DNA from 2 places in the Streptomyces sp. NPDC041940 genome. Region 2 is predicted to be linked to the other one. Evidence: riboswitches for the same ligand, from Rfam matches in the RefSeq annotation. Region 2 holds a riboswitch; the other holds the start of a gene.
What was found. A riboswitch is a leader RNA that binds a small molecule or an ion and turns the genes downstream of it on or off. The one in region 2 is predicted to bind cobalamin.
Positions count from the first base shown of each region.

Region 1: it holds a riboswitch for cobalamin, as region 2 does, so the genes downstream of both, ACZ6I3_RS20515 (CoA-acylating methylmalonate-semialdehyde dehydrogenase) here and ACZ6I3_RS15920 ((2Fe-2S) ferredoxin domain-containing protein) in region 2, are expected to answer to the same signal.

Region 1 covers NZ_JBVJBP010000011.1:193,191-197,968, reverse strand. The annotation lists gene ltnD (L-threonate dehydrogenase) at 1-837, opposite strand, end outside; cobalamin riboswitch at 995-1,188, shown strand; gene ACZ6I3_RS20515 (CoA-acylating methylmalonate-semialdehyde dehydrogenase) at 1,417-2,940, shown strand; gene ACZ6I3_RS20510 (acyl-CoA dehydrogenase family protein) at 2,947-4,095, shown strand; gene ACZ6I3_RS20505 (enoyl-CoA hydratase/isomerase family protein) at 4,092-4,778, shown strand, end outside.
Region 2 covers NZ_JBVJBP010000008.1:25,554-30,331, reverse strand. The annotation lists gene ACZ6I3_RS15935 (cysteine synthase family protein) at 1-681, opposite strand, end outside; gene ACZ6I3_RS15930 (GHMP family kinase ATP-binding protein) at 678-1,532, opposite strand; cobalamin riboswitch at 1,606-1,712, opposite strand; gene ACZ6I3_RS15925 (ferric reductase-like transmembrane domain-containing protein) at 1,821-2,795, shown strand; cobalamin riboswitch at 2,811-2,933, shown strand; gene ACZ6I3_RS15920 ((2Fe-2S) ferredoxin domain-containing protein) at 2,980-3,351, shown strand; gene ACZ6I3_RS15915 (universal stress protein) at 3,365-3,790, opposite strand; gene ACZ6I3_RS15910 (APC family permease) at 3,793-4,778, opposite strand, start outside.

The sequences.
Region 1 (4,778 bases), on a different contig from region 2:
TGCCGACGCCTGGAGGAACATCTGGTGGGCGGTCGCGGCGAGGGGAAGAGGGAACCGCTCCGGCCGGGCGGCGTCCAGCACGAGCCCGAGATCCTTGACGAAGATGTCGACGGCCGACAGGGGCGTGTAGTCGCCGTCGAGCACATGGGCCATGCGGTTCTCGAACATCCAGGAGTTGCCGGCGCTGTGCGTGATGACCTCGTAGAGCGCCTCGGCGGGAACGCCCGCCTTGATACCGAGAGCCATCGCCTCGGCCGCTGCGGCGATGTGCACGCCCGCGAGCAGCTGGTTGACGATCTTGACCTTCGAGCCGAGCCCCGCGTGCCCGCCCAGACGGTAGACGGTGCTGCTCATGGCCTCGAGCACCGGGTCGGCGAGCGAGTACGCCTCGGCCGAGCCCGACGTCATCATGGTGAGTTCACCGGCCGCGGCACGCGCGGCGCCGCCGGAGATGGGGGCGTCCAGGTACAGCACGCCCCGCTCGGCGAGTCGGCCCTCGAGCGCGGCGGACCAGCCCGGATCGACCGTGGAGCACATGACGAAGACGGAGCCGGGGCGGAGCCGGCCGGCCGCGCCGTCGGCACCGAACAGCACGGCCTCGACCTGCGCGGCGTTCACCACCACGCCCACCAGGACGTCCACCGAGGCCGCCAGCTCGCCACAGGTCCCGAACGCCGTCCCGCCGTCGCGGGCGAAGTCCGCGGCCGTCTCAGGACGCAGGTCGTGAACGCCGACGTCGTATCCCGCCGCCCGCAGACTCCGGGCCATCCCGAGGCCCATGGCTCCTAGACCCACCACGCCCACGCGCGGTCGTTCGGGCTTGTTCTGGTCGCTCATGCCCATCCTCGCCTTGCCGTGCCGTCCGGAGGCAGGTCGCGTCAACCGGCCTCCGGGAGATCAGGTCATATGATGACCTGAGGACGGCGAAATGGGAGGTGTGATGTCCGTCACGCACCGAGAGGGTCGGCGTGCGGCCGGTGGGGGCTGGATTTACTAGGACGTCCAACTATATAGTCGCGGGTGTAGGCCCGCGGTGCAGGGAAGCCGGTGTGAATCCGGCACGGTCCCGCCACTGTGACCGGGGAGTACGCCGTCGAGCAGAACGCCACTGACGAGCTGGATGTCGGGAAGGCGGACGGGGTGCGCTGATCCGGGAGTCAGGATACCGGCCGTGGGATGTTCCGTGTTGTCCACGAGGATGGAGCTGACACGCATGGCACCGGTGTGCACCCACGACCCCGGAGGACCCGCCCGACGCGTCCGTCGTGCCCGACGGATCGTCCCGCGCCCGGTCGTCACCCTCTGACGGTCCAGCCATACGCGATCTCGCGCGGCCCCCGCACCCGTACGCCACCGCGTCCGTGTGCGACGGACCCGCGCGCCGTCCCGGACCACCTGACGAGAGAGCAGGCACCCATGGTCCGTGTACAAGACCACGCCCCTGTGCGTGAGTTGACCCATTTCGTCGGCGGTAAACACACCCCGGGAACCTCGGGGACGTACGGCGACGTGTACGACCCCAACACCGGCGAGGTCCAGGCCCATGTGCCCCTCGCGAGCCGCGCCGAGACCGAGGCGGTGATCACCGACGCCGCGCACGCGCAACGGGAGTGGGGCGAGTGGAACCCGCAGCGCCGCGCCCGGGTGTTCATGCGGTTCCTGCAACTCGTCGAGCAGGAGAAGGACTCGCTGGCCCGGCTGCTGTCGTCCGAGCACGGCAAGACCGTCGCGGACGCCCACGGGGACCTCCAGCGCGGACTTGAGGTCGTCGAGTTCGCCGCCGGCATCCCGCATCTCCTCAAGGGCGAGTTCACCGACAACGCCGGCACCGGCATCGACGTCCACTCCCTGCGCGCGCCCCTCGGCGTCGTCGCCGGGATCACTCCCTTCAACTTCCCGGCGATGATTCCCCTGTGGAAGGCCGCACCCGCCCTCGCCTGCGGAAACGCCTTCATCCTCAAGCCGTCCGAGCGCGCCCCGTCCGTCCCGCTGCGACTCGCCGAACTGTTCCTGGAGGCCGGTCTGCCGCCCGGTGTCCTCAACGTCGTCAACGGCGCCCGGGAAGCCGTCGACACTCTGCTCGAGGACCCCCGGGTCGAGGCCCTCGGCTTCGTCGGTTCCACGCCGGTCGCCGCGCACGTCTACGCCACCGCCGCCGCCCACGGCAAACGCGCCCAGTGCTTCGGCGGCGCCAAGAACCACATGATCGTGATGCCGGACGCCGACCTCGACCAGGCCGTGGACGCCCTGATCGGCGCGGGCTACGGCTCGGCGGGGGAACGGTGCATGGCGATCTCGGTGGCCGTCCCGGTCGGGGAGGACACCGCCGACGCGCTGGTGGCTCGTTTGAAAGAGCGCATCGGCGGCCTGCGCATCGGCCGCAGCGACGACCCCGAGGCCGACTTCGGTCCCCTCGTCGGCCAGGACGCCGTCGACCGGGTGCGCTCCTACGTCGACCTCGGCGTGGAGGAAGGTGCGGAACTCGTCGTGGACGGAAGGGACTTCGTCCTGCCCGGACACGAGAGGGGCTTCTTCGCCGGGGCCTCCCTCTTCGACCGGGTCACCCCGGCGATGCGCGTCTACCAGGAGGAGATCTTCGGCCCGGTCCTGTCCGTCGTACGCGCCGCCGACTACGAGGAGGCCCTGCGCCTGCCCAGCGAGCACCTCTACGGCAACGGCGTCGCTATCTTCACCCGCGACGGTGACACCGCCCGCGACTTCACCCGGCGCGTGAACACCGGCATGGTCGGCGTCAACGTGCCCATCCCGGTGCCGGTCGCCTACCACACCTTCGGCGGCTGGAAGCGCTCCGGCTTCGGCGACCTCAACCAGCACGGCCCCGACGCCATCCGCTTCTACACCCGTACGAAGACCGTGACGTCGCGCTGGCCCGCCGGGCTCCGCGAAGGCGCGAGCTTCACGATCCCCACGATGGGCTGAGCGGCCATGACCAGTACGCTGCTCACCGAGGACCAGCAGGCCCTCGTCGAGACCACCCTCGACTTCGCCCAGGACCACCTCGCCCCGCACGCCCTCGACTGGGACCGTGACAAGCACTTCCCCGTCGACGTCCTGCGCAAGGCGGCCGGACTCGGGCTCGGAGGCGTCTACGTCCGTGAGGAGTCGGGCGGTTCGGGCCTGACCCGCGCCGACGGCGTCCTCGTCTTCGAGTCCCTCGCCTCCGGCTGCCCGTCCATCGCCGGGTATCTCTCCATCCACAACATGGTCGCCTGGATGATCGACCGGTACGGCGACGCCGCCCAGCGCGAGCGCCGGCTGCCCCGGCTGTGCGCCATGGAGGACCTCGCCAGCTACTGCCTGACCGAACCCGGCGCGGGCTCGGACGCCGCCGCCCTGACCACCCGCGCCGTCCGGGACGGCGACCACTGGGTGCTCACCGGCGTCAAGCAGTTCATCTCCGGAGCCGGGGCCTCCCAGCTGTACGTCGTCATGGCCCGCACCGGTGGCGAAGGCCCGGACGGCGTCTCCGCCTTCATCGTCGAAAAGGAAGACCCCGGCGTCACCTTCGGCGCCAACGAACGGAAGATGGGCTGGAACGCCCAGCCGACCCGCCAGGTCGTCCTGGACGGCGTCCGGCTGCCCGCCGGCCGGCTTCTCGGCCGCGAGGGGCAGGGGTTCCGCATCGCGATGAACGGCCTGAACGGCGGCCGGCTCGGCATCGCCGCCTGCTCGCTCGGCGGCGCCCGCAGCGCCCTCGACCGCAGCCTCGCCCATCTCGCCGACCGCGAGGCGTTCGGGCAACGGCTGCTCGACGCGCAGGCCCTGCGCTTCCGGCTCGCCGACATGGCCACCGAACTCGCCGCCGCCCGCGCCCTCGTCCAGCAGGCGGCCCGTGCACTCGACGCGGGCGACCCGCAGGCGCCGTACCTGTGCGCGATGGCCAAGCGGTTCGCCACCGACACCGGGTACTCGGTGGCCGACCGCGCCCTCCAACTGCATGGGGGGTACGGGTACCTCAGCGAGTACGGCATCGAGAAGATCGTCCGTGACCTGCGAGTCCACCAGATCCTGGAAGGAACCAACGAGATCATGCGCGTCATCGTGGCCCGCGGCCTGACGGAGGCACTCGGATGACCGACGTTCAGTTCCGTACGGCGGGCCGGGCCGCCCACATCGTCCTCGACCGGCCCAAGGCCCTCAACGCCCTCACCCACGCCATGGTGCGCCGCATCGACGAGGCCCTGACCGACTGGGAGCGGGACCCGGCCGTCGAGACCGTCGTCATCACCGGTGCGGGGGAGCGCGGCCTGTGCGCGGGCGGCGACATCCGGAGCATCCACGACGACGCCCGCGACGGGGACGGCTCCGCCTCGGCCGCGTTCTGGCGCGACGAGTACCACCTCAACGCCCGTATCGCCCGCTACCCCAAGCCCTACGTCGCCGTCATGGACGGCATCGTCATGGGCGGCGGCGTCGGCGTCTCCGCGCACGGCAGCGTCCGGATCGTCACCGAGCGGTCGAGGATCGCCATGCCCGAGACCGGCATCGGCTTCGTCCCGGACGTCGGCGGCACCTACCTCCTCGCCCTCGCCCCGGGCGAACTCGGCACCCACCTCGCGCTGACCGGCGCGCAGATCGGCGCCGGGGACGCACTCCTGACCGGGCTCGCCGACCACTACGTGCCCTCCGAGGCGCTGGGGCGGTTCGTCGACGACCTCGCCGACACGCCCGTACGGGAAGCCCTGGACCGGCATGTGAGGCCGGCACCGGACGGGGAACTGGCCGGGCGGAGGGAGTGGATCGACTCCTGCTTCGCC
Region 2 (4,778 bases):
GTGGTGGCGGACGTTGTCGAAGACGATCGACGACCCGATGCCCGCGATGATCGCCTCGGGGTCGTGATGGTCCTGGCTGCCGAAGGTGACGCTGCCGAACGGCTGCACCCCGACCAGCCGCACCGACGGCTCCGTCTCCCTGAGCCGCTCCACGAGGCCGCCCGTCGAGGCGCCGGAGCCCACCCCGCCGACGACGGTGAGAGGGGTATCGGGGAACGCCTGCGCTATCCGGTCGGCGACCTCGTGATAGCCGAGGCAGTGGATGTCGTCGTGGTACTGGCGCATCCAGTGGCAGTCGGGGCGCTCGGCGAGGATCTCGCGCACCCGCCGTACCCGTAACTCCTGGTCGAGCTTGAGGTTCCGGGACGGTTGGACCTGCTCGACACTCGCGCCGAGGATCTCCAGCTGGGCGCGGGTGGTGGCGTCGACGGTGGTGGACGCCACGATGTGGCACCGCATGCCGTGCCGGTGACAGGCCAGCGCCAGGGCGTAGGCGTAGATGCCGCTGGAGCTGTCGATCAGGGTCTGGCCCGGCCGGACCGTGCCCCGGTCGAGTAATCGGCGGACGGCGGCGAGCGCCGAGTAGATCTTCATCGACTCGAACCGGAGCAGCACGAGCCCGTCGGTGAGCCGGACCAGGTCGGGAATCTTCAGGGCGTCGGCGATGTGGGGGTGGATCACCCGTAGCCTCCTTGGGCGAAAGAGCACTGGTGGCCGAGCGAGCGGAAGAACGCGGACAGTTCGGACCTGAGGCGGGAGTCCGGGCGGCGGGCGAAGAGATAGCCGGTCAGACAGCCGGTGTGCGCGACGAAGACACCGTCGGCACCGAACCGCTCCCGGTGGGCCAGCACCCGGTCGAACGTCGCTTTGGGCAGCACCTCCTGGGACAGCGCGGCACTGGTGGTCGCCGCCCGCGCCACGGCCTCCGCGTCACCGCAGGCGAAGCCCTTCAGCAGGTCGGTCAGACACCGCTCGTACTCCTCCCCGCGGCGCCGGTAGTGCGCGAGGAGCGGCGCGGTCACGGCGGCGGTGTCCACCGTGCCCGGCTCGGTCACATAGGCGGTGTGGAAGCCGAGGTCCGTGCCCAGCCGCCGCACCACCCGGTGCCGGCCGCTGAGATGCAGGGCGAACTCGTCGAGGAAGACGCTGTCCGACCGTTCGATCGCCGCCAGAACGCCGAGCACCACGTCGGTGTCGCAGGGCAGTGAGAAGATCCCCGCCAGACAGCGCAGGGTCGCCACGATGTCCGCCGTCGAACTGGCCATCCCGACGCCTACCTGGAGTTCGGAGTGCGTGGTCCAGGTGCCCGGCGGCAGGGACAGGCCGTGATGCTCCAGGAAGAGCCGGGCCGCCGTCAGGGACTTCTCCCCGAGGGGAAACGGCCCCGCGGGCCCCGGTGTGAAGTGCACCCAGGAGTGGCGGTCCACGGGGAACGACACCACCGCGATGTCCGGATCGGGGCCCGCCCGCAGCGGCCCCTGGTACAGCTCGCCGAGCGTGCCGTGACAGACACCGGACACGACACCACCCACGTGATTCCTCCGTCCGCCGACCCAGTCCTCGAGGTCACCGTGCACAGCCCGCGCGTGACGCGCGGGCGCAGTGGCAGGCCTTCGGACTCGCGGGCCGGCGTTCGGCTCCCACTCACCGCTGCGGGACAGTCCCGGACTCCCACCGGGTTCCCCTGCGACTGCGCGCCTCAGCGTAGGGACGCCCCCAGGGGATGGAAAGGGTGCCTCCGGGGGCCCGTCGGGTCCCGGCCGTCCCTCTGGCCGGATTGCGTCTCGGTAACCCACCTCCCCTCGGTGAGACTGTGCTCGATGCTGGTGAACCCGAGGTCCGACGAGAACGGGACGAGCGTCCCGAGACCCGGCGCCGAGCGCGTGGCCCTGCGCGGCGACCTCCGCTCCGCGCTGCCCGACGCCGCAGCGGCGGTCGTGGTCACGGCGGCGGTGTTCGCGCTGCTGTGGGCCCGGATGGAGTCCGGCACCTCCGACACGGTCGCGGTCATGCCGTTCATGGACGATCCCGGCACCTACTGGATGTATCTGCTCAGCCAGGCGTTCGGCTGGTCGGGCCTGCTGTGGGCCTGGGGCACGGTCATGCTGGGGCTGCTCCTGTCGGGGCCGGGCCCCGGCCGGCTGCCGGTCTCCCGGCAGGTCCTGGAACGCTGGCACCGCACCACGAGCCTGACCACCATGGCCCTGATGTTCGCGCACGCCCTGATGTTCGCGGCGGAACTCGTGCGCTACGAGGCACAGCTGGGGTGGGCCGAGCGGCTCTGGGCCGGCTTCGCGGACACCTTCGTGCCCGGCTGGTACGACTCCGGGACCGGCCGCATCGCCATCCCGCTCGGCCAGGGCGCCCTGTACGTGGCGATCCCCCTGGGCCTGCTCTTCTACGTCCGGCACCGCATCGGCGCGAACACCTGGCGCCGCCTGCACCGGTTCGTGATCGTCGTGTACGTCCTCAGCGTCTGGCACACCCTGCTCTACGGCACCAACGTCTGGTACGGCGAGTGGCCGCGCACCGTGCTGTGGCTGCTGCAACTGCCCGTCGCCGCCCTGCTGGTGCTGCGCCTGCTGCGGCCCGCCCGGCGGTCCGAACGCCTCGCCGCGCCGGGTGCGGGCACGGGCGTGACCCGGTCGGCCTGGACGGCACGGGCGGCGGGACGCATCGCCGCCGGGGCCGTGGTCGTAGGGCTCCTCGCCGTGATCGCCTCCGGCCGGGACGGTGGCCGCGAACGCCCTGCCGAACCGCCGGCCACGCAGCCGCACGCCCACGAGACGGACTGAAGCCCCGCACCGGCCGCATGGAATGATGGCCGGCGACATGGCGACGGCGGAACGAGGAAGCCGGTGTGAATCCGGCGCGGTCCCGCCACTGTGACCGGCCTCGGCCGGGAGCCAGGAGACTCACGCGGTCGCCTCCTCGACGAACCACCGGGGCGGATCTCCCCGGAGAGAGGACAGGTGCGGCATGTCCGCAACCCCGGCCGGAGGGGTTCCGTGCCGCGTCGTCGTCTGCCGGGACTGCTGCTGCGGCACCCGCAAGGTGACCGGCGTCGACCACACGGCCCAGACCGAGCGGCTGCGCGAGGCGGCGCCCGTGCGGGTCTCCGAGTGCCTCGATGTCTGCGACCAGGCCAACGTCATCGTCGTACAGCCGTCCACGGCGGGCCGGGCCGCCGGGGCCCGGCCGGTGTGGCTCGGGCTGGTCAACGACCCGGCCGCGACCGAGGACATCGTCACCTGGGTCCGCGACGGCGGCCCCGGCGTCGCGCCCCTGCCCGACATCCTCGGCCTGTACGCCTTCAGCCCGCTCGCGAAACGGCGCGCGGGCAGTTCCTGACCAGGCCCGGCTCTCAGGACTCCTGTTCCTCCGCCGGCACGCACAGGACCGGGACGTTCGACAGGTGCAGCAGCTTGTGGGGGGTCGAGCCCAGGAGCGCCCCGCGCACCGGGCTCTCGCCCCACGTGCCCACCACGATCACCCTGGCGTCATGGCGTTCCGCGGCGTCGATCAGCGCCTGCGCGGGCCGCTCGTCGATGAGTTCGACCGTGCTGGGCACACCGGCCTCGTCGGCGACCCGGACCGCGTGACCGAGCACGGTGGTTCCGGCCTCACGGACGGCCTTCTGATGAGCGCCGTACTCCTCGCCCGTGACGCCGGGGGCCGCGGCGCCGTAGACGATCACCAGGGGCTCGCCGTACGCGGCCGCCACCTCGATCGCCACCCGCAGCGCGCGCAGGGCGCCCGGGGACTCGTCGTAGCCGAGGATCACCGACATCTTCAGGACTCCTTGCGGTCAACGAGGTCGGGGTCGACCGTGCTCGGGCGCTCCGACCAGAACGCGGGGGACATCAGTCGCCAGACGACCATGATGATCACGCCCGCGACGGCGACGCCGATGCCGATGACGAGCGGCGGGCCGAGCCCGAACCAGGCGGTGCCGGTGACGGAGTTGGCCGGATCGGCCATGTCCTGGACCGACTCCACCAGCAGCCACGCCAGCAGCCCGGCGCCGATCAGCGGGCCGAGGCCGATCAGGAGGAGATCCCGGACACTCCTGGTCAGCAGGCGCCGGTAGTAGACCGCGCAGGCGACACCGGTGAGCGCGTAGTAGAACGCGATCAGCAGGGACAGCGCCGTCAGGGAGTCGAAGAGGGCGTTCTCGCTGATGTTGTAGACGACGAGGTACCAGGCGGTGGCGATGCCCGCGACCCACCAGGTGCTCACGTCCGGGGTGCGGAACCGGGGGTTGATGTGCCCGAAGTGCTTCGGCAGGGCGTACCGGCGGGCCATGGACAGTCCGGTGCGGGACGCCGGGATGATCGTCGTCTGCGTGGACGCCAGTGCCGATGTCGAGACCGCCAGCAGTACGACCCAGTCCCAGCCGCCCATCGCCTCTTCGGCGAGCAGCGCGAAGATGAACTCCTCCTCGGCGGCGTTCTCCTCGAGGTAGGCCGTGCCCGCGTAGGCGACGACCGCGAAGGCGACCGCGAGGTAGGTCACCAGCAGCAGCACCGTCGACCAGATGGCCGCCTTGCCGGGCGCCGTGGCGGAGTCCTCCACCTCCTCGGTGAGGTTGACCGCCGACTCCCAGCCCCAGTAGATGAACACGCCCAGCAGCAGGGCGCCGGTCAGGGACCCCCCGCCGGCCCCGAAGGGGTTGAGCCAGCTGAACTCCGGGTCGATGGATTCGAGGGTGCCGGTGTCGGCGTAGACGCGGTACAGCGCCACCACGGCGAAGGCGAGCAGGCAGACGACCTGCGCCA